Regions from separate parts of the Sporosarcina sp. P7 genome, predicted to be linked through region 3. Evidence: riboswitches for the same ligand, from Rfam matches in the RefSeq annotation. Region 3 holds a riboswitch; each other region holds the start of a gene.

Evidence for each region. A riboswitch is a leader RNA that binds a small molecule or an ion and turns the genes downstream of it on or off. The one in region 3 is predicted to bind thiamine pyrophosphate.
Region 1: it holds a riboswitch for thiamine pyrophosphate, as region 3 does, so the genes downstream of both, tenA (thiaminase II) here and thiC (phosphomethylpyrimidine synthase ThiC) in region 3, are expected to answer to the same signal.
Region 2: it holds a riboswitch for thiamine pyrophosphate, as region 3 does, so the genes downstream of both, CSV60_RS04825 (thiamine phosphate synthase) here and thiC (phosphomethylpyrimidine synthase ThiC) in region 3, are expected to answer to the same signal.
Region 4: it holds a riboswitch for thiamine pyrophosphate, as region 3 does, so the genes downstream of both, CSV60_RS07770 (ECF transporter S component) here and thiC (phosphomethylpyrimidine synthase ThiC) in region 3, are expected to answer to the same signal.

The regions. Positions count from the first base shown of each region.
Region 1 is NZ_PDZF01000001.1:218,607-226,329, reverse strand. Features, by position in the region: gene CSV60_RS01220 (urease subunit gamma) at 18-320, shown strand; gene CSV60_RS01215 (urease subunit beta) at 351-674, shown strand; gene ureC (urease subunit alpha) at 671-2,389, shown strand; gene ureE (urease accessory protein UreE) at 2,400-2,855, shown strand; gene CSV60_RS01200 (urease accessory protein UreF) at 2,848-3,534, shown strand; gene ureG (urease accessory protein UreG) at 3,572-4,192, shown strand; gene CSV60_RS01190 (urease accessory protein UreD) at 4,185-5,009, shown strand; gene CSV60_RS01185 (YheE family protein) at 5,631-6,068, shown strand; TPP riboswitch at 6,233-6,334, shown strand; gene tenA (thiaminase II) at 6,425-7,120, shown strand; gene CSV60_RS01175 (DUF3889 domain-containing protein) at 7,169-7,552, shown strand; gene CSV60_RS01170 (nitric oxide synthase oxygenase) at 7,596-7,723, opposite strand, start outside.
Region 2 is NZ_PDZF01000003.1:112,193-119,915, forward strand. Features, by position in the region: gene CSV60_RS15820 (globin-coupled sensor protein) at 1-1,099, shown strand, start outside; gene CSV60_RS04800 (ABC transporter permease) at 1,116-2,186, shown strand; gene CSV60_RS04805 (ABC transporter ATP-binding protein) at 2,190-2,888, shown strand; gene CSV60_RS04810 (ThiF family adenylyltransferase) at 3,144-4,160, opposite strand; gene CSV60_RS04815 (thiazole synthase) at 4,157-4,930, opposite strand; gene thiS (sulfur carrier protein ThiS) at 4,927-5,130, opposite strand; gene CSV60_RS04825 (thiamine phosphate synthase) at 5,117-5,716, opposite strand; TPP riboswitch at 5,787-5,895, opposite strand; gene CSV60_RS04830 (Crp/Fnr family transcriptional regulator) at 5,953-6,642, opposite strand; gene CSV60_RS04835 (heavy metal translocating P-type ATPase) at 6,620-7,723, opposite strand, start outside.
Region 3 is NZ_PDZF01000004.1:188,197-195,919, reverse strand. Features, by position in the region: gene thiC (phosphomethylpyrimidine synthase ThiC) at 369-2,141, opposite strand; TPP riboswitch at 2,261-2,378, opposite strand; gene CSV60_RS06390 (calcium/sodium antiporter) at 2,758-3,711, shown strand; gene CSV60_RS06385 (response regulator transcription factor) at 3,852-4,346, opposite strand; gene CSV60_RS06380 (cupin domain-containing protein) at 4,570-5,100, shown strand; gene CSV60_RS06375 (NAD(P)/FAD-dependent oxidoreductase) at 5,365-6,360, shown strand; gene CSV60_RS06370 (2-oxoacid:acceptor oxidoreductase subunit alpha) at 6,516-7,723, shown strand, end outside.
Region 4 is NZ_PDZF01000006.1:80,566-88,288, forward strand. Features, by position in the region: gene CSV60_RS07745 (universal stress protein) at 88-501, opposite strand; gene CSV60_RS07750 (SulP family inorganic anion transporter) at 515-1,924, opposite strand; gene CSV60_RS07755 (methyl-accepting chemotaxis protein) at 2,466-4,151, shown strand; gene CSV60_RS07760 (YitT family protein) at 4,664-5,536, opposite strand; gene CSV60_RS07765 (exonuclease domain-containing protein) at 5,765-6,337, opposite strand; TPP riboswitch at 6,525-6,636, shown strand; gene CSV60_RS07770 (ECF transporter S component) at 6,718-7,287, shown strand; gene CSV60_RS07775 (ABC transporter ATP-binding protein) at 7,309-7,723, shown strand, end outside.

The DNA of each region.
Region 1 (7,723 bases), on a different contig from region 3:
TTTTAGGAGGTTGAACAATGCGATTACTACCGCGTGAAATGGATAAACTAATGATTGTTGTTGCTGCAGATGTTGCTAGAAGACGAAGAGAACGAGGACTTAAATTGAACTACCCAGAAGCCATGGCACTCATTACGTATGAGGTGATGGAAGGTGCCAGAGACGGTAAAACTGTGGCAGAACTCATGTCTTATGGTGCAACGATTTTATCTCGTGAAGATGTAATGGATGGCATTCCAGAAATGATCGATGATATTCAAGTAGAGGCGACATTCCCGGATGGAACGAAGTTGGTCACAGTGCATAATCCAATAAGATAAATTGTTTATGGAAAGAAAGGGGACGTAACGATGATACCAGGCGAATATATTTTAAAAGATGAACCGATTACTTGTAATGAAGGCGCGGAAAGTATACATGTACAAGTAATTAATCATGGCGATAGACCTATCCAAATTGGCTCTCATTACCACTTTTATGAAGTGAATCTTGCATTGAAATTTGATCGGGAAGTAACGTACGGTAAACGTCTCAATATACCTGCAGGTGCTGCTGTTCGTTTTGAACCGGGCGATGAAAAAGAAGTGCAGCTAATTGACTATGCTGGAGAAAGAGAAGTTTACGGATTTCATAATAAAGTAGACGGACCATTGGAAGGCGGGAATACGAAATGAGTTTTAACATGGATAGAGAGCAATATGCTCAAATGTTCGGACCGACAACAGGAGACTCTGTTCGATTAGCAGATACAGATTTATTCATTCAAATTGAAAAAGATTTTACAAAGTATGGAGAAGAAGTTGTATTTGGTGGTGGAAAAGTCATTCGTGATGGAATGGGGCAACATCCGCTTATTACGCGTGAAGAAGATGAACGAGTACCTGATACAGTCATTACGAATGTCGTCGTTCTTGACTATACAGGGATATATAAAGCCGATCTAGCAATTCGTGACGGTAAAATTTCGGGTATCGGAAAAGCAGGTAATCCGCTTGTGCAAGACAAAGTAGACATTATTATTGGAGCTTCCACTGAAGTTATTTCAGGGGAAGGTAAAATCATTACGGCCGGCGCAATTGATACGCATGTGCATTTCATTAATCCGGCACAAGTCGATGTTGCACTTACAGCTGGGACAACCACACTAATCGGGGGTGGAGCTGGACCAGGAGATGGTTCTAGGGCTACGACAGCCACACCGGGTGCCTGGCATCTTCACTCCATGCTGAAGGCTTTAGATGGACAACCAATCAATATTGGTTTAACAGGTAAAGGACATGCGGCAGCGGGAGCTCCCTTGGCAGAACAAATAATTGCCGGGGCAATTGGTTTGAAAGTCCATGAAGATTGGGGCGCGACACCGTCCGTTCTTGATCATGCATTACGAATTGCTGATGAATATGATGTACAAGTCGCACTTCACGCGGATACGTTGAATGAATCAGGATTCTTTGAAGATACGATCAAGGCGATTAATGGTCGAGGTATTCATATGTATCATACGGAAGGCGCGGGAGGCGGACACGCACCGGATTTGATTAAATCGGCTGGTATGATGAATGTGTTGCCGGCTTCTACCAACCCTACATTGCCGTATACGATTAATACGATTGATGAGCATTTGGATATGGTGATGGTCGCTCATAACTTAAATCCTTCTGTGCCAGAAGATATCGCATTCGCAGATTCACGCATTCGTAACGAAACGATTGCAGCGGAAGATATTTTACAAGATTTAGGTGTCTTTAGTATGACGAGCTCCGATTCTCAGGCGATGGGCCGTATCGGTGAAGTTGCTCTTCGTACGTGGCAAGTAGCCCATAAAATGAAAAAGCAACTTGGCGTGATGGAAGGTGATAGTGAGTATTCGGATAATAATCGGGTAAAACGCTATGTCGCTAAATATACGATTAATCCTGCTATTGCTCACGGGGTATCTGAGTATATCGGTTCAATTGAAGTTGGTAAAATGGCCGATCTTGTCCTTTGGGATCCGAAGTTCTTCGGAGTCAAACCGGAGATGATTTTGAAAAGTGGAATGGCGGTATTTAGCTTAATGGGCGATGCAAATGCAACGATTCCTACACCGCAACCCATGATTTATCGTCCGATGTACGCAACACTCGGAAAGGCATTGCCGCAAAGTTCCATTACATTTGTTTCACAGATTGCATATGATCAAGGAATAAAAGAGAAGCTTGGACTTGAAAAAGTAGTACTGCCTGTCCGTAACATACGGAGTCTTACGAAAAAAGATATGAAATTAAATACAGCTACACCACATATTGATGTAGATCCACAAACGTACGAAGTGAAAATCGATGGAAAGCTTATAACATGTGACCCAGTTGACGAGGTGCCAATGGGGCAACGCTATTTCCTATTCTGAGGTGAAAAAAATGATTGTAGAAGAAATCGTAATGAATATCAGGGATTTAGATCCAAGTGAGTATGAAAGCCGTCATAAAGAGAAAGTGTACTTAGAAAGTGCACATTTAATGAAGAGAATACAACGCGTAGAAACCGATCACGGACGTGAAATTGGAATTCGATTAAAAACTCCGCGTGATTTGGAAGCGGGAGACATTCTGTTTATGGATGATAAGAATATTATTTTGGTTGATGTCCTTTCTGATGATTTAATTATTATTAGCCCGCGGACAATGCTTGAAATGGGAACGATTGCCCATCAACTTGGAAATCGTCATTTGCCTGCGCAATTTGAAGACGAGGATATGCTTGTGCAATATGATTATTTAGTTGAGGATTTGCTACAGGAAATGGATATTCCATTTAAGAGAGAAGAACGAAAAGTTGCAAAGGCTTTCCGTCATATTGGGCATAGTCATGACTAATCATGCGTTATCTTTGTTACAGCTATGCGATTCTAGTTTTCCCATCGGCTCTTTTAGTCAATCATTCGGGTTAGAAACCTATATTCAAAAAGACAAGGTCACCGATGCTAACACATTTTCTGAGTGGTTACATGTCTATGTGCATGAACAGCTTGCTTATGCAGACGGCTTGGCTGTAAGACTCTCATATGATGCACTGGATAACGATGACCTGGATAAGGTTTGGGAATTGGACCGCATATTGACTGTACAGAATCTTGCTCGCGAATCACGTGATGGTACACAGCGTATGGGTGATAGAATGTTAAACATTGCAGAAGCCATTTACAAAATACCTGTGTTAACTACTTACGCCCAAAAAATTCGTGATAAACAAGCTTTTGGCCATCCAGCCATTGTTTTTACGATGATCGGACATCATCTTCAAGTAGAAAAGAATACAACGGTTTTATATTACTTATACTCGACGGTTGTTAGTCTTGTGCAAAATGCTGTACGGGCAATCCCGCTTGGACAAACTGCTGGACAGAAAATCATTTACACTTTTCAACAACAACTTCAGCAAACGACAGACAAAATAATGGAATTAGACGAAGAAGAGTTTGGCGTTGTATCGCCAGGCCTTGAGCTTTCACAAATGCAACATGAACGTGTCGGGATACGTATTTTTAGTTCGTAATAAATGAAATGAAATTGATAATAAGGATGTGCTTAGAATGGGACCAATTAAAATAGGTGTCGGTGGACCAGTTGGTGCGGGAAAAACCATGCTTGTTGAAAAAATTACACGCGCGTTAGATGGCGAAGTGAGTATGGCGGTTATTACCAATGATATATATACGAAAGAAGATGCCAAATTTTTAGTTGCGAACGGTATTCTTCCGGAAGACCGTATTGTCGGCGTGGAAACAGGAGGCTGTCCACATACGGCAATTCGTGAAGATGCTTCGATGAATTTCGCTGCGATTAATGAATTGAAAGAAAAACATTCCGACCTCGAGTTGATTTTTGTAGAGAGTGGCGGTGATAACCTAGCGGCTACTTTCAGTCCAGAACTCGTAGACTTTTCCATATATATAATTGACGTAGCGCAAGGTGAAAAAATCCCGCGCAAAGGTGGACAAGGAATGATTAAATCTGATTTGTTTATTATTAATAAAACAGATTTGGCACCATACGTTGGGGCGAGACTTGAGGTAATGGAGTCCGACACAAAAGTATTTAGAGGAAATAAACCTTTCTTTTTCACCAATTTAAAAGATGATCAAGGACTAGATGAAGTGGTTGAATGGGTCAGAAAACACGCTTTGTTAAAAGGACTAGGACAAGATGCCTGAATGGACAGGTGTTCTTGACCTTGTCATGGAAAACCGACAAGGACGCTCCGTGGCGAAAAGCGTTTACTTTCAAGGTGCATTTAAAGTGATGCGTCCCGTCTATTTCAATAAAAATAGTTATCCATGCTATTATTTATTGAATCCTGGCGGTGGCTATTTAGATGGAGATCGGTATCAAATGAAAGTCACGCTTGGTGAACGAGCGATGCTGACGTTGACGACCCAGTCAGCGACGAAAGTATATAGAACACCGACCGAGCAAGTCTATCAAGAAACAGTCATTCGTATGAAGAAGGATAGTTATCTAGAGTACTTACCGGATGCACTTATTGCATACAAAGATGCCAGTTGCTATCAAAAAAATAGTATATACATGGAAAAAGGAGCAACTTTGCTGTATGCTGAAATTTTGACTCCGGGCTGGTCGCCGGAAGGAGAAAAATTCAGCTATGACATGCTCCGTTTGAAAACCGAGATTTATATGGAAGGTCAACTTGTTGTCTTTGACCATATAAAACTTCATCCAGCGTCACAAAATATGAATGAGTTAGGCTTTATGGAAGGATACACACATTTGGGTTCCTTAATTGTCGTTGGAGAAAAAACGAATGATGCTCTATTGGATCGATTATATGAAACTCTTCAACAAGAGGCTGGAGAATTTGCATTCGGATTGTCTAAGCTTGCCGTTCCCGGCTTCACTATACGCATTTTGGCAAACTATACACAAGTCGTAGAGCGAATTATTTCAGTCTGCCACCACGTAATTAGCGAAGAATGGGATCAAATGAAACCAAGTTTTTTAAGGAAGTACTAGAAAATGCCCGACAATTCAATGAGTTGTTGGGCATTTTCTGTCCGTTATGCTATTACTGCAGAAATTAATATGCATGGAAAGTAATAAAGAAGGCTAAATTATTCCGTATATATTCTGCAGTTTGTTCAAACAACTTTGTCACTGTTCAAATGATTGAAACACAAAAATTAGGGTATTATTATACATACGTGGTGTGTCATTCGTAGGATTAACCATGTCCGTCAAGTCAATAGAATGTATAGCAGTCTTTGCGTGTATTGGTTCAACATTCACGGTAATTATTAAAGGCTGCAATAAAGTTGTTACACATGTGTGAAGTTGATCTTCCGCCTGGTAGTGAGTGAAGATGTAATAGAGTGTACGGGAAGTAAGTTCGCTACGACTTACGGTGTTTGGACCATATATTCGAATGATATAAAGCATAGTAGAATATTAATGGATTTGACAACAACCTATTGCTAAGTTATATTAGAGTTTAAATTTTTTTAAAGGATTTTTACGTGAGCAGGAATGATGGGTAATTAAACTTCAGGCTAGAAGGCTTGAATTAGTAGTTATGGATAACGTAAGATGAGCCATTTTATAAAAAGAGGCTTTATACTATTTTTGGAGGTGTTCCCTGTGGTAGATGACTTTGAAGCAGAAAAAGTTTTTGAAGACAGGCAGTACGAGCGAATTCAGTTTAAGCTCATCTTAGAAGGTCGTAAGTATAAAGGTGACTATCATGACGGTAAAATCCAATGGCTTAATCCACATCCCAAACATGATGTTGGCGAAGAAGAAGTAATTGCCATAGAGGATAAAGTTTTGGAACTTCTATCAGAGCAAGGGATTCGAAGTGAAGCGGATGATATTGAGATCGAACAATCGAATAGCGGAAGTCAAACTCGACCACTTCAGTCATTTAAATTGAAGATTCAAGGCGAAGAATTTAAAGGTACATTCATTAATGGCAAAATTGAATGGTATCATCCTAAACCACGACGTAAACTAGAAGAAGAGCGCGTAAAAAAAATAGAAGAAGATGTTGAGAAAAAGCTAAAAGAACATCTAGAATAACAAATTGACACTTCGTGAAATCTGCCGAATAAACGTATTCGATTGAGTGAGACAAACATAAGGTCTTCTGCCAATCACTGTGTTGTATGTAGGCTACGTGCAATCTCAATTCGTTTGACCTTTCTGACAAGTTAAGACTACAATGAATATACAAATGAAATAGTTGTTACCGCTAGGGGTGCTCTGTGGAGCTGAGAGAAGCATATGCTTTAACCCTTTAACTTGATCCGGTTCATACCGGCGTAAGGAAGTGGTGTAGATGTTACTTAGCTTATTTCTGTGCTCTGTGATGTCTCTCCGCCACTTCTTGTCAAGAAGTGGCTTTTTCATTTATCACGAAAAAGGGGAGAGTATACATGAAGTTTACAGAACGTTTATTAGAGAAGACATTACCGATTTGGAGACAGAATCATAGTCACCCGTTTGTCCAAGAGATTGGAAATGGTCTGTTGGATCAGGAGAAGTTTCGTTTTTATATGGTGCAAGACTATTTGTATTTAATTGACTACGCGAAAGTGTTTGCTGTGGGCACGATGAAGGCTACGGATGTAGAGACGATGGGTAAATTTGCTGCATTGCTTAACGGTACACTACACACTGAAATGGAACTTCACCGTCAATATGCAGCACGCTTTGGCATTACCGAGGAAGAGCTCGAGAATGCTCAGCCGTCTCCAATTGTCCTAGCGTACACGCACTATATGCTACATGTAAGTCAAAACGGCTCTCTAGCGGAAGTTGTCGCTGCATTATTGCCGTGTGCGTGGAGCTACTGGGAGATCGGCAAAGAGCTTTCGGAATTGCCTGGTGCGCTGGAACATCCATTGTATGGTGACTGGATTCGCATGTATTCATCGGAAGACTTTGGCGAGTTGGCTACTTGGTGCTTAGAATTAATGGACGAAACTGCAGAAGGCAAGCCTGAATCAGAATTAGTGAGGTTAGAGGAGATCTTCCTTAATACGACTCGATATGAGTATATGTTCTGGGACATGGCCTACACGAAGCAAATGTGGCCTGGTATGCATGAAGGACAGATGATTACAAATTAATATAAAAGAAACGTCCGACTATTTAAGTTGGATGTATTTCATTTAGAATTGAATGGATATAAACAGCGCATGCTATTCCTAAAGGAGGTGTGCGCCATCTTTGCAAAAATAGGTTTGGCACTTGGAGTTTTATTGACAAGTGGGTCGGGTACTAGTGATGAGTCAGCTGCTGCACTTAGTAAAGTGGAAGTACCGGCATACGCCAAATGGTCAAGGCTTGCGATCAAACAAACGATGCTCAAATATCCTCATGCAGATATCAAGGATTATTTGCATATCGCAACCGACTCAAAAAAAGTTACGGGCGTGGAGAAATTTCAGCTTTGGTTAAAAGAGGAAGAGCGGGAATTCGGTGTAATAGTGACTGTCACCTATTCAGCTGAAACAGGTAAATTTATTCGCATCGATTTTCAAGAAATACCTGTTCAATAAGCCAATGCCCCTAGACCATATAACATGGTGTAGGGGCGTTGGTTTATTCGGGATCTCTTTGATAAAAGAAATTGGGAGTGATAATGTCATTGGCAAACCGTTTGTGATAGACATGGGTAGCGGCGGGTGATAGTGGTGGAATGAGCCATACCGAGTTACCTGTCACTTTTC
Region 2 (7,723 bases), on a different contig from region 3:
TTATTCTAGTGTGACAGCAGTTCCTAAATTGTCTCAGATGATTAAAAAGTACAGTACGACCGACTATTTACGTAAGACGTTGGCTGTACATCTCGCGGGATTATTCGACGGTGTGGTTGATGAGGCTTATTTACTCAATCGCAGTAAAGTAGCGGGTGCTCATGTACGCATAGGCTTGGAACCTAAATGGTATATCGCGGCTTTTCAAAACTTGCATTCAACGATGCTCGATATATTATTTGATTTAGAATTGGACCGTGCAGAAGAACGTGAAATGATCGTGGCGTTAAGTAAGATTTTGAATTTCGAAAAGCAGTTGGTTCTTGAGGCGTTTGAGAAGAGTACGAATGACGCAATTCATGCAAATCAGCAAGAAGTAAAAGATAGTGTCAAGCAGCAAATTGGTAGTATTGCGCTTGAAATTGAAGAGAAGTCCGAGTCCACATATGCGGCAGTCAATGATTTAATCGAGCAATCTACTACACTTGAAGGGAAAATTCAGGAGAGTATTGTCCGTTCCGAAACATCAGTCCATCAAGCGCAGTCTGGAATCGAACAGATGGCACAAATGGTGATCACTTCGGAGACGATTGTCAAGGAAACGAAAGGTATGGCGGCATTGATTGAAGAATTAAACCGCTCATCCATTCAAATCGAAGAAGTCGTTCAACTAGTGAAGAATATTGCGGATCAGACCAATCTTTTAGCACTGAACTCTGCAATTGAAGCGGCACGTGCGGGTGTTCACGGAAAAGGTTTTGCGGTTGTTGCAGATGAAGTCCGAAACCTAGCTGATCAGACGAAACGGTCGACAGATAATATTGCACAACTCGTCGCGCAGTCGAAAGCGAAGACGCGAGCTGTTCATGATGCGATAGATGCTGTCACGAAGTATGCGGATATGGGCATGAAAGAAACGGAAACAACTAGAGAGACTTTCCAGAATATCACCGAGACGGTTCATTTGACGATAGATGATATCCAGCATTTTTCAGATCATATGAAAAACTTGCAAAGTGTAGTCACATCAATTGGTGACGTATCGAAAGAAGTCGTTTCAACTTCTTATGAGTTAGAAGAAGCGATAAATGTCCTATAAAAGGAAGTGAGAATGAATGTTTTTGGCATGGAGCGAAATCAAAAAGAATAAATTGCGGTTTTTACTCATTACATCGATTTTGTTATTGGTGTCGTTCCTCGTGTTCTTCTTGTCTGGACTGGCGAATGGATTAGCTAGCATGAACAGGGAAGCGATCGACTCGTGGAAAGTCGATGCAGTTCTTCTGACAGAGGAATCCGATAAGAGTTTGTATGAGTCGGCACTTGATAAGAAAATAGCCGATGAACTGGATGCGAAAGAAACGGCTGTTGTTAGCCAAATGGGCGCCATCGCCAACAATGGGGAAACCAAGCAAAATGTCATGCTCTTTGGTATTGATAGAGAAGAGTTCATCAAGCCGGAAGTTAGTGAAGGGGACCCGACATTTTACGTTCAAAACGGTGTCGTGGCATCGAATGTGCTGAAAGATGAAGGCTTTAAGATTGGAGATACGCTCGAGTTATCTTCATCTGACACGAAACTGACGATTGTTGGCTTCACAGAAAAGGCTCGTTTTAATGCATCGCCTATTCTCTATATGAAGTTAAATGATATGCAGAAAATTAAATATGGTGACGCCTATACAATGAATAAAGACTTGGTTAACGCAATTGTCATCAGAGACAAAGACTGGGCTACACTTTCATTGCCGGACAATACGGAAATCATTGAAACGGAAACATTTATCGAGAATCTGCCGGGTTATACAGAGCAGAATTTGACGTTAGTGTATATGATTTACTTCCTGTTTGTCATTTCAGCGGCAATCGTTGCCATTTTCTTATACGTATTGACCGTACAGAAAATCAGCATGTTCGGTCTGATGAAAGCGCAGGGAATTTCCAGCGCCTATTTGGCTAGATCCGTTGTCGCACAGACATTCATTCTTGCGTTGATCGGGGTTGTCCTGGCATTTGGACTGACGTTGCTTGCGGGAAGCTTCCTGCCAAATGCAGTTCCTATTATGTTTGATATACCTACCATGATAATTTATGGATTGATCTTAATAGTAGTGGCAATTCTCGGAGCAGTCATTTCGGTTTGGACGATTATCCGAATTGATCCGCTCGAAGCGATAGGAGGGTAAACGATGGTACTGGAACTACGAAATGCAAAAAAGACGTTCGGTGAAGGCAATACGCTCGTTGAAGCGATGAAGGAGACCAACTTCTTAGTCGAACGTGGAGAATTGGTCGCGATTATCGGTCCGTCAGGTTCAGGTAAAAGTACATTCCTGACGGTGGCTGGTGCTCTGCAAACGCCAAGCGAAGGTCAAGTTATCATTAACGGTAAGGAATTATCGCAGCTAAATGAAAAGCAACGTTCAAAAATCCGTTTGCAGGAAATCGGTTTTATATTGCAGGCTTCTAACCTCGTACCGTTCCTAACTGTTGACGAGCAGCTTGAATTGCTAAATAAAGTGAAGAAAGACAATATGACCAAAGACGAGCAACGCAAGTTATACGAGGATTTAGGTATTACCAAGTTGCATAAGAACTATCCTTCTGATTTGTCTGGCGGTGAACGGCAGCGTGTGGCGATTGCTAAAGCGTTGTTCAGCAAGCCGGCGATTCTTTTGGCGGATGAGCCTACCGCTTCGCTCGATTCGGATCGGGCGTTTGAGGTGATGGAGTTGTTGCGTAATGAAACGAAGTCGAATCAGACAGCGACCATTGTCGTGACGCATGATATACGGTTGATTCAATACGTGGATAAGGTGTACAAGATGACGGATGGTGTGTTGAAGTTGGAGAGTTCGGCTGAGATGGCTTTGGATTCGACGGAATGAGCGGAATGCTTAATAAATAATGAAATAAACGCTTCGGAAGGCTGTTTTACAGCTTTTCGAAGCGTTTTTTTATTGGAGGATTTATTGGGTATGCTCATAAAATTGGGCGGAGCGCTCTATACAGGGGTTAAGCGCTCAATGCGACGTGTTATCCGCTCATAGTCTAGGCGCGAGCGCTCTATGCCACGCGTTAAGCGCTCTATCGACCGTGTTCATCGCTCATAGCCCACGTGCGAGCGCTCTAAGCACCAAGCATCATCCCAATAAACCGGCGACAATCTTCCGTGCAACCATGATATCCTTCGTTCCATGAACCAACATCCGCCCATCACGGAATAACACGAGTCGATGAGCGTTATATTCACAAGAAACCAAATAAGGATTTTGCTTTAAATTAGAGACAATACCGCGAATGGATTCGGCAAATGGTATCAGTTCCACTTGTCGGTGCTTCGGCCATGACAGTTGCACGGTGTCACGTCCGCACAGCACAGCAGTCCGAATGACTTCATTAGCAGTCAGATAAGGATAGACAGGGGAGTCTGAGCAACTTGGACAACTAGATTTCTTCATACTGTGCACATCCATTGCAGCACGTTCGCCTGTCCATAAATCGACGGATTCCAGGCGCGGTTCCATCGGTGCGCCCGTTATACACTTCAGCAATTCGGCGGTTTGACGGGCAGCCGTTGTAACGACGATTGGTGAGATGACGCCGACTGTATCGCATGTTAAAGACTGTGGTGGTAACGCTTCGAGTAGACAGTGCAAGCAGGGCGAGCCTTCTTTTACGCCAATAGGAAACGTCAGCCCGTAGCTACCGACGCAAGCACCCATGAAGAAGGGAATGCCCAGTTGTAACGCTGCGTCGTTTGCTAATAATCGTGTTTCGATATTATCTGTGCCGTCGAGAATGAACTGATGTCCTTCGAATAGGTCGAGAACATTTTCAGGTGTCACATCCGCCACAATTCCACGAACTTTCACATCGCTATTGATTGCGCGCAATCGGCTTTCCGCAGTGATCGCTTTCGGCAATTGATCGATGACATCTTGCTCTGTATATAATTGCTGTCTATGAAGATTGCTCCACTCCAAAATATCACGATCGACAATCGTTAGTTCGCCGACCCCTGCACGGACAAGCATTTCCGCTCCGGAAGAACCGAGTGCACCCGCTCCTAAGACGAAAACTTTTGCCTCGCGGATACGCTGTTGTCCAACTGGTCCGATAGGTGCAAATAGCTCTTGCCGAGAATATTTTCCGGTCAATTCGTCACAAGCCCTTCAGTTGGACTGCTTGCTACGCCGTAATCGCGGACTGGCATACGTCCTGCCTTATAACCGAGACGTCCTGCTTCAATCGCGAGTTTCATTGCTTCTGCCATCATGACGGGATTAGCCGCTTCCGATACTGCTGTATTCAGCAATACACCGTCTGCTCCGAGTTCCATCGCGAATGCCGCGTCTTTTGGAGAGCCGACACCGGCGTCAATGATGACGGGGACACTCGATTGCTCAATGATCAATGACAGATTCAGCGGGTTTAGAATGCCTCTGCCTGAACCGATTGGCGCAGCGCCCGGCATGATGGCATGAACACCTAATTCGCATAGTCTTCTTGCGAGCACTACATCGTCTGACGTATAAGGCAATACAATAAAGCCTTCCTCTAGCAGCATTTCAGTAGCGCGTAATGTCTCTACTGGGTCAGGAAGCAATGAACGGCTGCATCCAATAATTTCAACTTTCACCATGTCACAAAGTCCTGATGCTTTTGCGAGACGTGCGATATGTACGGCTTCTTCTGCTGTACTTGCACCTGCAGTATTTGGAAGTAATGTATAGCGAGTTAAATCCAATTGCTCTAGAAAATTGGGCTGTGACGCTTCAAAAATATCCATGCGTCGTACTGCGAACGTAAGGATTTCTGCTTCTGATACTGCAACTGCCTGCTTTTGTATTTCAAATGAAGGATATTTCCCTGTACCTAGTAATAACCGCGAAGAGAATTCTTTATCTGCAATTTTTAACATCTTCATCCGCCTCCTACAAAATGTATAATTTCAATTTGGTCCCGATCCATAATCGGTGCGTCATAGTGATCTTTTTGCAAAACCTCTTTGTTTTTCTCCACAATTAAAATACGATCACCCAATCCCAAGTGCTCAAGTAGCTGTTGAATCGTTGCTACTTCCGGAACGACCGAATAGGATTTCCCGTTCAGATCAATCTTTTTCATTATTAGACACGCCTCCTATTCTATAACTTTGTAAGATTTTTAGTGAACGCATAGGGGATAATACAGCCACGCCTGCTACGCTGTTTCGCTGTAAATCAGGCAAGTGATGCGGCTGAATTCCACCGATTGCATACACGGGAATCGAACTATACTTTGCGATAGAAAATAATTCTTCCGTGCCGCGCGCTGGTAGGCCGGGCTTTGACTTCGTCTCGAAAACATGCCCGTACAAGAGCCAATCTGCTCCTTCTGCCATCGCTTCCTTTGCTTCTTTAACTGAATGAATCGAGCACCCGAATTGTAGCTTGGGAAATTTCCGATGTGCATCCTGTAAAGACATGCCATAGCTAGTCAGCTGTACTTTCGTGAGATTCAGCCTGCTTGCTACGTCTGGTCTGGCATGTATAATGAGCTTTTCGAGTGGAAATCCACTATTCGCAAGACGCGTAATCAAATCTGTCAGTTGTTCGTCTGTCTTGGACTTCTCCCGCAAAATAATAGCATCTAGAAAATGTGCAGTCTGCTGCAAGTGGAGAGTCAGTTCATCAATCGAAAGACAGTCGTCGGTCACGCCAAGTAACTTCATTCATTCCCCTCCAATAGAAAAAACCACTTCCCGAATCGGAAAGTGGTGGATGTGTCGACAGAAATATATACGGAACGACTCGCCACTTCCCTCCGCAGATGCTAATCTGTTCAGGTAATAAGGGTTTCAGAGCCACACTCTTTTCTCAGTCCTTGTGAAGGATTCCCCTAATGGTCAAAATATTAAGTTTTCAGAACTAGCGTATCATGTATGAAGTAGAATGAAAAGAGTTTCTTTTATAATAGTAATAAAGCATCCAAATCGAGAATATCCACCGTTTTCATGCTGGACTGGCGAATCCAGCCGGACTCCTCGAATGCGCTAAGTTTTCGACTAATCGTTTCAGGTGTCGTCCCGAGGTGGGAGGCGAGGTCTTTGCGACTCATCGGCAATTCGACTTTCAATTGTTGTTGTTCTTCAGATAAGTCAGCTAGATACATGGCGATACGCGTTTCTGCTGCTTCCATACCGATCCGCGCCGCTCGTTGTTCTGTTCGAGCGAGGCGAGAGGAGAACTCCTCTAACATCTTTAATGAGATCGCAGGATGCTTTTGTAGAAGTTGTTGCATTTGATCACGTTGAATAATACATAATTCCACGGGTTCAAGTGTTTCTGCGTAGGCGTCATGAGGTTTGGCGTTGAATAACGACAGCTCACCCGTGAAATCTCCCGGTTCTAAAATTCGTACGAGTTGCTCTTTGCCGTTTTCTGAAAGGCGGTATACTTTGATTCGTCCTTTATGCAAAATATATAAACCTTCGGAGCAGTCGCCTTCATTGTAAATAATTTTTCCACGTGGATGCGAAGTGTTTCGCGCGAGTCCTACCACGTGTTTCATCTGTTCATTTTCCAAATGATTGAACAGCGGAACGAGCGATACACACATATTTTGATCCGTCGTATTATTGTGGGGCTGTTGACTCATTCACTTTCACCTCGCTTATATTTCGATTGGCTGGTTTGTCACTAGTATAGCGTATTAATCGAATGGCGTTCAATATAACCAGAAGTACACTTACTTCATGAATGAGCATTCCGGATGCTAGGAACACTTTACCTAACAGTACACCGGCCAACAGGAGGAAGACTGTGCCTACCGCAAAGAATGTGTTTTGTTTCATGTTATGGACAGTCGCTTTCGATAATGCATAGGCATGGGCGAATTGATCAAGCCGGTCCGCCATCAAGACGATATCAGCTGTTTCCATGGAAATGTCTGTTCCGCCTTTGCCCATGGCAAGCCCAATGTCCGCCGTGGCGATCGCAGGCGCATCGTTGATCCCGTCACCGGCCATGGCTACACGATGTCCTCGTTTTTTCAGCTTTTGAACAGCGGCGACTTTATCTTCAGGTAAAAGCTCCGCGTGGACACTATCAAGACCAAGTTGTTGACCGACGAGACGGGCAGTGTGGACATTGTCGCCAGTTAGCATAATCATTTGTTTGATACCGCTTCTTCGTAATTTGGCCAAAGCAGCCTGTGCTTCCGGACGGATTTGATCCGCTATGGAAATAATACCTGCGATCTTTCCATGAATGCTGACGAACACGGCCGTATTACCTGCCTTTTCCCGCTTAGATGCATAAGCTTCCACGTCACTAGAAATAGGTATACCTTGCGAGGCCATCAGTTTTCGGTTGCCGGCTGCGAGTTGCTTGCCGTCTACTTCAGCAAGAATGCCGTTGCCTTTCATAACGTTTGCGTCACGTGCTTGATGTGTCAAGCCAATCAAGCGCTTCTTTGCTTCGCGGACAATCGTTTGACCGAGATGGTGTTCGGACAATAGTTCAACTTCTGCAGTGAGGCGCAGTAGCTCTTCTTTTTCGATACCCCAACTATGGATATCAGTTACCTCTGGACGTCCTTTGGTCAATGTGCCTGTTTTGTCAAAGACGACTGTGTCGATTTTCGCCAATTGTTCCATCACGTCGCCACCTTTAATGAGCACACCATGTCGGGCACCATTACCGATTCCCGCTACGATAGAAACGGGAGCGGAAATGAC
Region 3 (7,723 bases):
TATAATCAGCGTACAACACTTTGAATTTCTAAAGAAATCAATTTAAATCCCCGTCAAAAAATGACCCACCTCGATCCACATTACAAAGTGGCGAGGTGGGTTTTGTTGTTTTTTATTTTACTAACAATTTTTCTAGGAGACACAAAGAGCACAAAGGCTCTTTTTGAATGGCAGAACATCTATTAATAATGAACACTCTCTATTTTCAAGCATTTCAAGCATTTCCTATAGGTGAAGGTTTCGGTATATTCGTGTATACACTGTGCTTGCAAGAGTGCCAATTGTTCTTCTAATTGATGTAGGTTTCGACGTTTTACAGTAATCTGCTGAATTAACTGTTCAGTTGTCATTACTCCATTCACTCCTTATTAAAGATAGATTTCAGCACCGGATTTTTTGAATTCTTTAGCTTTCTCTTTCATGCCATTTTCTATTGCAAGCTTCTCTTCTAAACTGTTTTCATCCGCATATTTTCTAATGTCGTGTGAAATTCGCATACTGCAAAACTTCGGCCCACACATCGAACAGAAGTGGGCGATCTTTGCTCCTTCGGCCGGCAATGTTTCATCATGATATTCCATCGCGCGTTCGGGATCTAAACTTAAATTAAATTGATCTCTCCAACGGAATTCAAAACGGGCTTTTGATAATGCATCGTCCCGTTTGTATGCTTCGGGATGACCTTTTGCCAAATCAGCTGCATGTGCTGCAATTTTATACGTGATGACGCCTTCACGCACATCCTCTTTATTTGGTAGACCGAGATGCTCTTTAGGCGTTACATAACATAACATCGCGGTCCCGAACCAACCGATCATAGCCGCACCAATGGCAGAAGTGATATGGTCATAAGCAGGAGCAATATCTGTCGTCAAAGGACCCAGTGTATAGAAAGGGGCTTCTTGACAAATCTCCATTTGCTTATCCATGTTCTCCTTGATTAAATGCATTGGCACATGTCCAGGACCTTCTACCATGACTTGTACATCATGGGACCAAGCAATTTTCGTTAGTTCTCCAAGTGTTTCAAGTTCAGCGAATTGGGCCTCGTCATTGGCATCCGCGATAGAGCCTGGACGTAATCCGTCTCCTAACGAAAAAGCAATATCGTATTGTTTCATAATTTCACATATATCTTCAAAGTGTGTGTACAGGAAACTTTCTGTATGATGCAACATACACCACTGGGCCATAATAGAACCACCTCGTGAGACAATGCCAGTCACACGATTAATCGTCATGGGAATATAACGAAGTAGAACACCCGCATGAATGGTAAAGTAACTGACACCTTGCTCTGCCTGTTCAATCAACGTGTCACGGAATACTTCCCATGAGAGATCCTCCACTTTGCCGTTAACTTTTTCCAACGCTTGATATAACGGAACCGTTCCCACTGGGACAGGCGAGTTGCGGATAATCCATTCACGTGTTGTGTGAATGTTCTTTCCAGTTGATAAATCCATGATATTATCTGCACCCCAACGTGTAGCCCAGGTCATCTTTTCCACTTCTTCAGCAATGGATGAGGAGACAGCAGAATTACCGATATTCGCATTAATTTTCACATGGAATTTACTGCCGATAATCATCGGTTCCACTTCTGGGTGGTTAATATTCGACGGAATAATGGCTCGGCCTCGCGCAACTTCCTCCCGTACAAGTTCAGGCGTTACATTTTCACGAATAGCAACGAACTCCATCTCAGGTGTTATAATTCCTTTGCGTGCATAATGCATTTGTGTAACATTCTTGCCACTTTTTGCTCGTAATGGTTTGCGTTTCAACAATGGAAATTCTGTGTCGTTTTGCATTTGTTCCATGGAACGATACCCGTTATCCCGCGGCTTCACTTGTCTGCCTTCATATTCTTCCACGTCATTTCGTTCTACTATCCAGTTCTTCTTGATATTCGGAAGTCCTTTTTTAATATCAACTGTATAACCAGCTTCCGTATATTTACCGCTTGTATCGTAGACACGAAAAGGTTCATTCGGTATTTCGCCTTGATCAGTTACAGTGGATGATAGCTCAATTTCGCGCATCGGTACGAGTATGTCTGGACGACTACCTCGTACATAAATCTTTCGACTTGCCGGAAAGCATTCATGGATATGAATTTCTTCTTTCTTCTCTTGCATTTTGTCATCGTCTCCTTTTGAGGTTTGACCATGACTCGATTCAAGTAAAGGGAATCGGCAACAAAAAAGACCAGTTCCGTAGATAGGACCTGGTCTTCAAAGCGCAAAAATACGCGTCGCTGATAAAATGAAAACTTCCCTACGCTGGTACGAGCCAGATCAGGTCCAAAGAGTCCGGAATGCGTATACTATCATTCCATCTCAGTCCAATAACGTTGGACACCCCTAGTTATAGTATTTAATTGTGTGAACAGGAATAGTCTACCATATAATTAGCTGTTTTTAAAGAGTTAGTATACTTTTGATTTCCATAACACTCAAAAAAGTAGATTCTAATGAGAAATGAATATCTTTGTATGACTTGAAGGATGCATTAGCAGTGATGACGTGAGATAATCAAAAGTGAATAAACAAAGAAGGAAAGATCGTTGTAGTGGAGCTAACGTCGTATAAAATATTAGCGATTGAGAACAATGAAACCTATGGGTATATAAAATCAAATTCCTATGGTGTTATGGGTCATTGTGAATGTAACAAGTCGCATCATATGTGCAGTAATTGGACAAAATATTTTATCGACTAGAAATTTCATTCCCTTGGAGGAGGTAATCAATAAATGTCCTATATTTTATTAATAATTGGATTTATATTATTAATAAAAGGAGCCGATTATTTCGTAGATGGCTCTTCAAATATTGCAAGGCTACTGCAAATTCCCCCTATTTTGATCGGGCTAACCATTGTAGCGCTCGGAACTAGCTCACCAGAAGCGACGGTCAGTATTATTGCGGCGATGGGTGGAAATGCAGACGTCGCAGTGGGGAACGTAGTGGGAAGTAATATTTTCAACATCACCATCGTGGTCGGAATAGCAGCATTCCTATTTCCATTGAAAGTACAGAGCGAAACCATTCGGAAAGAAATTCCGTTCACTTTACTGGCAGGTATTGTCATGTTGGTGTTGATGAGTGATATGGCACTTCAAGGCTTCAGCAGCAATGTGCTCACGCGCGGCGATGGAATCATTTTCCTGCTATTCCTTTCGATCTTTATGTACTATGTGATTGAACTCGGCCTTCGAAGCCGTCAAAATTCCACATTTACACAAGCTACTGAGAACGTGAAATGGGGAAAGAATATACTAATTACCTTGGTCGGGCTCGCAGCGATTATTTTCGGCGGAGATTTGGTTGTCGATCATGCTACGAAGATCGCTTATTCTCTTGGCATGAGTGAAGCATTGGTCGGCCTTACTATCATCGCCATCGGTACATCTCTACCTGAATTGGTTACGTCGATTTCAGCGGCTTTGAAAAAAGAAAGTGAAATCGCTTTGGGGAACATCGTCGGAAGCAATATTTTCAATATCCTGTTTGTTCTCGGGGCTTCCTCTGTCATTACGCCGATCGCGGTGAACGATAAAGTATTTAGTGACGTTGTCATTATGCTTGTATTGACCTTAGTATTGTTGCTATTTGCTAGAACTGGCTTCAAAATTGGTAAGCGTGAAGGTTTGATGCTAGCTGTAACATACGTCGTGTATCTAGTGTATGTTATTTTACGTAATTAAGAAAAACACCTCGGTCTATCCTCGGCACAGATCAATAACAAAAGGCTACTCTCCATTCGTGGAAGTAGCCTTTTCTATCTTTATTGCGCGATATGCAGCATAAAAGTTATGATCGATAACTATAAATTGAAAAGCTCTCGTTATCTCCACTTATAGCCGATCCCCCAAACCGTCAACAAAATCTCTTCGATAGGAAAATTGGATTTCCTCAACTTATCCCGTAGATTTCGAATATGAGAATCGACTGTCCGGACTTCTGTAAACGTGTCGTATTCCCAAGCTACTTGAAGCAAGTCTTCCCGTGTGAACGTTCGATTTGGCCGGTTCATCATCGCTTCTATGATATAGAATTTCTTTAACGTTAGACGTACTTCATGCGTGTCATATAGGATGGAATAGGATTCCAAGTCAAGAGGAAATGGGCCTTCTTGAATAGTCTTTGGTTGATTTTCTTCCTCTGTACGTCGTAATGCCACACGTACTCTTGCTGTGAGTTCGCGTTCGTCAAATGGTTTCGTAATATAATCATCCGCACCTTGGTCGAGTCCTTTCACCACATCTGATTTATCGGATCGAGCAGCACGAGATGTACATCCTCCATCCAAGTGAATAACTGCGGTTTCAAACGGATTCACCAGCCACAAATGCCGTCACACAATCTTCGGATAATGTTCGATCTTTTCATAGCATCTCATTAATCACCAAGTTAATTATTAGAAGATTTGAAATTTTGTGTTGACAATGAATTTATTTAGAAGTATGATATGACCATATAGAAACATTGTTTTCTATATAAAACAGGAGACTTCTTTGAATAAGCGTTTTCGTCAAGAGGTCTAAAATAGGGAGGAAGAAAACATGGAGTTCACAACAGTAGAGGATTTTGAAAAGAAATATATTGCGAGATTGGGAGATAGAAAGTTGGACTGGAACGTTTTAAAGTTCCAAGAAGAATTAGATCCGAGATATCGCCGTGCACAAATGCGCTATATTGGACGTGGTGCAACAGCAAACAAAGATTCAAATGTAATTGAAGCAAACAACTTCACATTAAGCACGATGGTTTTACCAGCTGGTTCAATTGGTCCATTGCACTTACACTCAGACGTAGAAGAAGTGTTCTTCATTTTGGAAGGTGAAATGACGGTCCTTTTGGAGTATGAAGGAAAAGAGTATGAGATAAAAATGAATAAGCGCGACTGTGTCAGCGTACCACCCGGCATTCAGCGTGGTATCCGCAACGATGGAAAAGAAGATGCGATGATGCTTGTTATGCTAGGTGCGGCAAAACCACAACTACCGACTTATCCAGAAGGCAGCGAACTTGAAAAGATTCGCATTGAGCGTGCGAAAGAAAGAGAAGCGATTGTTGCGCAGGCAGACCGCTAATTTATCGATGGATCAACTGATCTTCAATCAAAAAATATTTTTGCACAGAATGTAGAGGCGTCTACCATAGAAGACTTTCATCTCTAAAAGTGACAAAATGATAGCGCTTTAATTATCCAGTTTAGCAGGTCATCCAAACTCTAGATGACTTGCGTTCTTAATCTGGATGCAATTACGCCTCGGCGTAATTGATTACATAGTTTCATATTTTACTTAACGGTAGAGGTGCATCGACATCAATCGAAGGAAAGTGAGGAATTTAAAATGAAAATCGATGAGAAAGTATACGACATTACAATAATTGGAGGTGGCCCTGCTGGGTTGTTTACTGCATTCTATGGAGGAATGCGGGAAGCTAGTGTGAAGATTATAGAAAGTTTACCTCAGTTAGGTGGCCAGTTGTCAGTACTCTATCCGGAAAAGTATATTTACGATATTGCTGGATTGCCGAAAGTCCGTGCCCAAGAATTGATCGATAATTTAAAGGAACAAGTGAATATGTTCCCAACGACAATCTGCTTGGAGCAAGCTGTACAAACGGTGGAAAGTCAAGAAGACGGGATTTTTAAACTCCAAACGAATCAAGAAATTCATTTTTCAAAGACGATCATTATTACGGCAGGGAACGGAGCATTTGCAGCTCGTCGCTTAGGGATTGAAGGCGCGGAGCAATTCGAAGGGAAAAACCTTCATTATTTCATTGACAACTTAAATAGGTTTACGGATAAAGAAGTGGCAGTATGTGGCGGGGGAGACTCGGCGGTCGACTGGGCATTGATGCTCGAACCGATTGCGAAAAAAGTTACCATCATCCATCGACGCGATAAATTCCGCGCTCACGAACATAGCGTGGAAAATTTGAAAAAATCCAGTGTGGAAATCAAAACCCCTTATGTTCCGTCTGAACTGATCGGAGATGAAGGTGGTATTAAACAAATCGTCATCGAAGAGCCTAAAACTGAAAACTGTGAAGTGATTGATGTCGATGACTTTATCGTCAACTATGGATTCGTTTCCGCGCTCGGTCCAATTAAAGATTGGGGATTGGAGATTGAGAAAAATTGCATAATCGTTAACAATAAAATGGAAACGAACATTCCTGGCATTTATGCTGTGGGTGACATTGCAACGTATGAAGGGAAAGTAAAACTGATTGCCACCGGATTCGGTGAGGCACCGGTCGCAGTTAGTAATGCAAAGCAGTACATTGACCCGAATGTACGTTTACAACCGAAACATAGTACGGCAATCTTTGCATAAAGTTTTACGATAATATATATGTTGAAGTTATTTTGGCTATAACTATCGGCTTACTGTCCGAATTGCTATCTATCGTAATTTTATCGACAAAAATCAGCGGTTGAATGTTAACTTATATGATTTTAACAGTAACCGTGCTAAAAGGGGCAGATTTCATGAAAACAGATCTTTCGTGGAAAGTGGGAGGACAGCAAGGGGAAGGAATTGAAAGTACGGGTGAGATTTTCTCCAAAACTCTGAACCGGCTCGGTTTTTATTTATATGGATATCGCCACTTTTCATCTAGAATTAAAGGTGGTCATACGAACAATAAAATTCGCGTTAGTACTGAAAAAGTCCAGGCAGTTGCCGATAATTTAGACATACTTCTTGCATTCGATCAAGAAACGATTGATCTAAACTATCATGAATTACATGAAAAAGGTGTTATCATTGCTGATACGAAATTTAAACCAGTGAAGCCGGAAGACTCGAAGGCTGAAATATATCCTGTTCCATTTACTGATATCGCTTCCGACCTCGGCACTTCTTTGATGAAAAATATGGTAGCGATCGGTGCTACTTGTGCCGTTATGAATTTGGAGGTTGAGGATTTCTCTGTTGTTATCGAAGAGATATTTAATAGAAAAGGCGGAGATATGGTTCAGAAAAATATGAAGGCTATCCAAGAAGGGTATATGTATATGCAAAAAAGCCTTGGAGAAAAAGCCTCAACTTTATATCTTGCAAAGGCTGAAAATACTCATAAACGGATGTTTCTGATTGGTAATGATGCGATTGCGCTTGGGGCTTTGACAGCAGGGGTTCGTTTTATGCCTGCTTACCCAATTACACCAGCCTCAGACATTATGGAGTATTTAATTAAAAAGTTACCAAGAGTGGGTGGAACAGTCATTCAAACAGAAGATGAAATTGCTGCTGTGACGATGGCAATCGGTTCTAACTATGCGGGTGCTCGTTCTTTCACTGCATCATCTGGTCCTGGATTATCCTTAATGATGGAAGCGATTGGCCTTTCCGGCATGACGGAAACCCCTCTTGTGGTTGTTGATACACAGCGTGGTGGGCCATCTACAGGATTACCAACAAAGCAAGAACAGTCGGATTTAATGGCGATAATCTATGGGAATCATGGAGAAATCCCGAAGGTTGTCATTGCGCCAAGTACAGCTGATGAAGCTTTTTACGATACGATAGAAGCATTTAATATTGCAGATGAATACCAGTGCCCTGTTATTTTATTAACCGATTTACAACTTTCGTTAGCAAAACAAACCGTAGAAACTTTTGATTTTGATAAAGTACACATTCGACGAGGTAAGTTAATTACTAGTGACATTGAACAAACGGATGAAAAGGATTA
Region 4 (7,723 bases), on a different contig from region 3:
ATTGAAGAATAGGTAGTACGAGTACGTAGTCTCCGATCAGTGCAAAAAAGAGATTGTCACGCTATATCAGCGTAGACAATCTCTTTTTTATTTCACTATGGTCACAGGACACTCAACGTGCTTCATCACCTTATGACTGACGCTACCTAACACCATTTCCTGTAATGAATTTAAACCACGACTGCCGATAACTAGTTTGTCGATTTTTTTTAGATTTACATAATTTATAATTTCCTGGCTTGGATTCCCTTTAAGCATGATCACTTTCGCATCCACAGCCGCCTCTTTTGCCATGGCTAAAATCGGTTGCATCTTTTGTTCTCGTTTCAGTGATAGACTTTCAGGGCTTTGTGATAACAGCCTTTCATCCTTTGCCTTGCTAAAATCCTGTACATAGATAATCTCTAACGTAACTTTAGGTAAATATTCCGCTAGCATAATCGCATGTTTTGCGGCACGCATCGCATTTTCAGACCCATCAATCGCTACAGCAATTTTCATATCGTTCACTCCCTCACAATAATTTTTCATATAATTGTTCACTTGAAGAATTTAGTCCACGAATCGTGACTGCTGTCCCTTTACTTTCAAGCTTTGATACCACTTTTAAAATGGCACCCACTGCAGATTCATCCCACAGCTGACTATTTTCAAAATCAATAACAATTTGCTTTTCATGTATCTCATCAAATGCCTGGATAAACTTCGTCGTAGAAGCAAAAAATAATGGACCTTGTATTTTATAGATACCCTCTTTATTCGTTACCGAGACACGCGATATCTTCGCAACGAAGAATAATGCACTTAGAACAACCCCGATCACTACACCAATTGCCAAGTTATGCGTGTATAAAATAATCACCACTGTTATCAGCATAACAATAGATTCTGATCGTGGTGCAGTTCGAAGAAATTTAAACGATCCCCAGTTGAAAGTCGTAGCCGCCACCATAACCATGACGCCTGCAAGAACAGGCATCGGAATTTTGACGACCAAATCCCCTAATACCATAATCAAAAACAGTAAAAATGCTCCAGCAGTCAATGTAGATAATCGACCTCTACCACCCGATTTGACGTTTATGACGGATTGCCCTATCAACGCGCAGCCTGCCATTCCACCAAAGAATCCAGTGATGAAGTTAGCAATACCCTGTCCGCGTGCTTCACGGTTTTTATTGCTCGGTGTGCCTGTCATGTCATCCAGCACTTGCGAAGTCAGCAACGACTCTAGTAACCCGACAATCGACAGTGCCAATGAATACGGTAAAATAATTTTCAGGGTCTCAAAGTTCAATGGAATATTAGGGAAAAAGAATGTTGGCAATGAACTCGGCATCGCCCCCAAATCTCCGATCGATTGTAATCTAACTCCACTGAACAGCGCAATGGCTGTCATAACCACAATCGCAATCAGCGGAGCCGGTATCAATGTAAAGAAACGCGGTACTGCATATACTAAAATCAATGTAGCGATCGCAAATACATACGTCATCATACCCGAACCAATCAAATATGGTAGCTGTGTAATAAAAATCATAATTCCTAGCGCATTTACAAATCCTAACATCACGGAGTTCGGTATGAAGCGCATTAAATTTGCGACGCCTAGTGAGCCTAAAATCAATTGAATAATACCCGTTAAAATAGTGGCTGCCAGTACGTATTCGAGACCATGATCGGCCATTAAACTGACAAGTACTAATGCCATGGCACCCGTAGCAGCCGATATCAATCCAGGTCTGCCTCCGACAAACGCAGTAATAATGGCAATAGTAAATGATGCATATAGCGCGACACGCGGATCAACCCCAACGATAAACGCAAAAGCCAATGCTTCCGGAATGAGCGCTAGTCCTACGACTATACCTGCCAATATATCGGCGCGCACATTACCAAACCATTGCTGCTGGAAAGTTTGCATATTGTTCCCCTCTCGTCATAAATAAGTTCATACTATCTTAAAAGACAAACAGCATATCATTTCTAGTCCCATAATAGAATCATTTTAGGAAACAATCTGGATACATAGGGTATAGATATATTCGTCCGATTGTAGGTGAACAGCCAACTAATCAAACAATACACCTCCTAACACTATATACGATATCAAAGAAGAAACTGGTATCAGTAAGTCAACATTTTATCACTATTTAGATAATCAATCCTCAGCAACCACAAATAGTAACTGACTATTTGTGTCTATCGCAATGGATCCAAAATAGCCATCCTTATCTATTCCAACAAATTATAGACCGTGTTATTAGATTAATTTAATGCTCATTTCATCTAATGTACCGTCTTCTACGTTAAAGATGAATAATTGATTTTAACCTCTTTATATTGTAAGAAACTAGACCTATATGTTATTTAGTGTAAGTAATAGACTTTTAACCTATTTTCATAGATTTAAACTTCATCAGGATGTATAATGAAATAAAAACAGACAGGAGTTAGGATTTCGGATGATTAGATTCAATAGTATTAAGTCAAAACTACTAACAGGCTTCTCTATTGTGCTTTTATTAATAGTTTTACTAGGTATGTTTATTTTCTCTACCCTCCACGCAAATAATGAAGCAACGAAAAACATTCTAGAAAAAGAGTTGCCTCTATTAATTGCAGACGAGCAGTTGGCACTTGGTATGGCGAATCGAATCGCCTCCTCCAGGGGATATATTATGACAGGAGAATTAAGCTACAAAGAGATATTTGATACATATACAGAAGATGGTGTAAAGCATCAAACCACTGTTAGTGATCTGGAAAATTCGAAGGAAATACAGGATTTGATTCAAAGAACCGTCGAATGGCGGGAGTACATCACAGAAAATGTTTTCGCGGAATATGAACGTGGTAACAAAGAGTTGGCTGAACGTAATTTGTTGGCCTCGAATGATGAGGCACGCAGCTTAATGCACTCATACGAAAAAGCAGCTGAGGATCGTGAAGTCATCATTATTGATATTGAAAAGAATTTGCTTGCAAGTGGCAAAAATACATTGATTTTGGTTACAAGTGTAATAACCTTAGTTATTCTTTTGAGCATGGTAGTTGCTGTCATTACCGCCAATTCTATTTCCAAGCCTCTTCACGTGGTAATGGAACGAATGAAACGTATCGCTACCGGGAATTTAAGCAGTCCGCCTTTAGAAACAAATTTGCGAGATGAAATTGGACAACTGTTCGCATCTACGAATGAGATGAGTAATAATACGCACAAACTATTGGATGAGATACATACTGTGGCTCAAACGGTTTCATCACAAAGTGAAGAACTGACTCAATCTGCTGGAGAAATAAAAATAGGTACTGCTCAGATCGCTACTACAATGGAAGATTTGGCTTACGGCACTGAATCCCAAGCCACTAACGCAAGTAGTTTGTCGACTTCAATGGAAGTCTTCGTCTCCAAAGTAATGGATGCCAATGAAAACGGAGTCCATATTCAGCAGTCATCAAATGAAGTGCTGAACATGACGAGTACTGGGAGCAAAGTGATGGATTCTTCATTGGAACAGATGAAGATTATCGATCAAATCGTCCATAATGCAGTGACAAACGTAGAAGGATTAGACAAGCATACACAACAAATTTCCCAACTTGTTTTGGTTATACAAGGAATTGCAGCACAAACTAATTTGTTAGCGTTAAATGCAGCGATTGAAGCAGCTCGAGCTGGTGAACACGGTAAAGGATTTGCTGTGGTGGCCGATGAAGTACGGACCCTGGCAGAACAATCTTCCGCGTCCGTTACCAATATCACTGAAATCGTCAATCGGATTCAAACTGAGTCCACTATGGTTACCAATTCATTACAAGAAGGATATAAGCAAGTGGAGGAAGGGACAATCCAAATAAAACGTACTAATGAAACATTTGATAATATAAGTGACGCCGTAACGGATATGGTCAATCGGATCCAAAGTATCTCGAACGACCTTCAAGATATTTCGGAAAGCAGTCAGGAAATGAGTGGGTCCATCGAAGAGATTGCAGCGATTACTGAAGAGTCTGCTGCAGGTGTGGAGCAAACTTCAGCATCTTCACAACAAGCAAGTAGCGCAATAGAAGAAATAGCAAGTAACTCCGACGATTTAGCCCGATTGGCTGAAGAACTCAATGCGCTTGTACGAAAATTTACTTTATGATTGAAAAAGCGTCTGCTACTATGCAGACGCTTTTACGTGATTCGTTTTATTTTTTAGAGGGTGAGAAATAAATATCCCTTCTGCAACCTCTCCCGACAATTTCAATCCACACTCCCTATACGGGGAGCGACCGCAATATATAAACAAAAAACTTAATCCAAGTCTATATATTGTCTATTCCATTATAACTTACTACTCTAAAAAGTTAAACGAAATTTAATTCAGCAGTTTTCCATAAATTAAATGCGCGAACCTATCTGGATTTTTATGTTCCCTTAATAGAAGAATAAACATCAAGATCACTGCGTTAGTGAAGGACTAATAATAATACTTCCACATGCGGGATTAGTCTCCAAGATACTTTTCCCTTTAAAACAGATGAGTGAGTGATTGTTTGTTATTTTCTTTTTGCGGAGTTGTAATATTCTAATCCCTACACTCTTTTATCAAAGCTAGACTTACTTACTGTACAATTATATTCTACAGACAAATATATTTTCAATTACACCCACTTAACGTAGTTGACTCCCGCCAAAATTCCCCCGCTTAATTTCTGCAACTTCATATACCGCCACAAATGCATTTTTGTCTACGTCACGAATGATTTCTTTCATTTTACTATCTTCCAAATGATAAATATTACAAGTGATTTCTATGAATTCCTTATTCGTGAAACTCCCTTGCACCACTTGATAAGTAGCACTTCGACCTAAACGTTCATGAATCTCTTCTATCATCAATTCAGGTTGATCCGTTACAATCTTAAATGTTTTGGAACCACTAAATCCAATTTCCATGATAGATATGACTTTCGATGCGATGAAATAAGCAATTGCTGACATAATCGCACCAGTCAGCCCAAAGACAGTTGAAACGACGATAAAGACAAAAACATTTAGGAATAAGATTAGATCACTTGTCCCAAATGGGAGTTTTCTTGAAAGCAATACTGCGAGCATATCAATACCGTCAAGTGCTCCACCATTACGCAAAGCTATTCCGATTCCGACTCCAATAATGATACCGCCAACGACAGTTATCAATAATGTATCATCTTGAACAATGATGGGAATATGATGCATTAAACTTGTACTGGCGCTTAAGGATACGATGCCCACGACAGAAAGTGCTGCAAAGCGCCTACCTACCTGTTTGTAACCAAGGAAGATAAACGGTATATTTAAAATCGCAATTAATACACCTAACGGAAGTCCAAAAACTTTAGAACCCACAATACTTAGTCCTGTAACCCCACCATCCGATACATTGTTTGGAATAAGGACTGACTCAAGTCCATACGCTGTAATCACTGCACCCATCATGACGAAAAAGGCTTGCAATAGAAGACGTAACTTCTTATGTGACTTCTTTGTAATTACTTTCATCTTCTCATTCCTTTCAGTTATTTAGTAAGTCACATACTTCTATTTACCATACCCTTTTATCTAGATAAACTATTCCATGGACAGTAGATTTTTGTATTTTTTTGTATCAATGACATGACGCGCAACTAAATATAGTAGTAGCATAGAAACCACATGGCCGCAGTAACCCAAGAGTCGTATCGAAAAGGAAAAGACCAGTCATCCCATGATGACTGGTCTTTCTAGTAGTTAAAATCTTGATTTTGCTGGTTTCTTCATTGGGGCTTTATTCATCAAATACGAGATGAATGTATCATCCGCCAAGTTGGGATTGGATGAGTTCAGCAACACAGCTAGATTCTTCGCATCATCGAGCGCTCTATGGGCGTTATGCACTTGAATTCGGTGCGCTCTCAGCAATTGTTGTAGTTTGCCGTTTTCAAATCCATAATTTTTCCATTTGATTTGTCTAACGGAGCAATACCAGTCCATGTCGAGCGTTTCAGGTAATAGTCGACTAACGAAGCCCCTATCAAATGATGCGTTATGTGCTACTATACCGTCTGCTTGATCTAGTATTTTTAGTATTCTATCCATATCAAGCGACTTCCCTCTGACCATCTGATCGGTAATGCCAGTGAGCTGGGTAATGATCGGGGAGATAGAATAGAACGGTTCTTGAAACTCGCAATACTCATCTGCCACTCGAACAATACGATTATCTTCATACTCTCCCAGCATAACCCCTAACTCGATTACTTCACTCGTCTCGGCACGCATGCCTGTTGTCTCCACGTCAATAAATGCTATATGTTTTGTCATGTGAAAACTCCTTTTACACTCTATTTGCATGATATCGAGAATATAATTATGAACAGTTTGATCCTTTTAGTATATCAGGATTTCAATACAATATGTTCCACTTGAACTGTCAGCATTTAATTGAACGTCTAGTAATTTCATAAGTTGCCACACAATTCAACGTGCTGTATACTAGAATTGCTTACATGATTGTCCGTCCGGGTGCTTGAGAGAATCAGGCTGAGATAGCAGATGAATCCTCTGCTGACCGTTAATCTGATCTGGGTAATGCCAGCGTAGAGAGCGTGATCGATGGAATTATACAGGAATCTCTTTCCTTCCTCGGCCGTCTGCTCTTCAGACGGCTTTTTTGTATAAAAAATAACGAGGAGTGGAAGAGTTTGAAAAAGTTAAAGTTTACCGATTTATTGATCACCATCATGATCGGCGTTGTATTTGGCGTGCTCATGAAGTTTTGGGATGATTTATACACTGTCGTCAAACCGATCATGCCTGTTGCACGTCAACTGCTTTACGGTATGTGGTTCATGGTGGGACCGTTTGCCTTCCTATTATTACGAAAGCCCGGTACTGCATTCATCGCAAGTATTGCAGGGGCTTCCTTGTCTTCATTTGCCGGCCATGGTATTGAAGTATTGATGTATGGATTCGCACAAGGACTTGCTGCTGAATTATTGTTCGCTGCATTCCGTTATCGACGCTATTCTATTTTAATTGCAGGGTTAGCAGGAGTCGCGTCATGTCTTGCAAGTTTCGGACTTGATTTGATTTATGGTTACGCAGCACTCGAAACATGGGCACTCATTGTGAAATACGGATTACGTGCAATCAGCGCATTCATCTTCACAGGTATTTTCGCTGTGTTTATTGTAAAAGCGCTAGAAGCAACAGGTGTGACATCGCTAATTCGCCCCGTCGATAAGAAAGAATATACGATGCTTGATCAGTAAAAGCGGAGGTATGATCCAACTATGAATAACATCAGCGTTACCGATTTACGACTGAAGTTTCCTGGAGAAGATGCTTTGGTCTTTAAGGACCTCTCCTTTTCTGTTCAGTCCGGTGAAAAAGTTCTCATGCTCGGTCCTAGCGGTTGTGGGAAATCCACTTTACTTCAAGTACTGAGTGGCATTATCCCGAACTCTATCGAACTGCCAATGAAAGCAACAAGCATTCAGTTACCAGACTCGTGGGGGTTCGTTTTCCAAGACCCAGATACACAGTTCTGTATGACCTACGTCGATGAAGAACTCGCATTCGTTTTAGAGAATCTTCAGGTGCCACGTGAAGAAATGGCACCTCTTATTGAGGAGGTGTTGAAGCGTGTAGACTTGCACTTGATAGATGCCCACACGCCCATCAATGAAATGTCTCAAGGTATGAAAC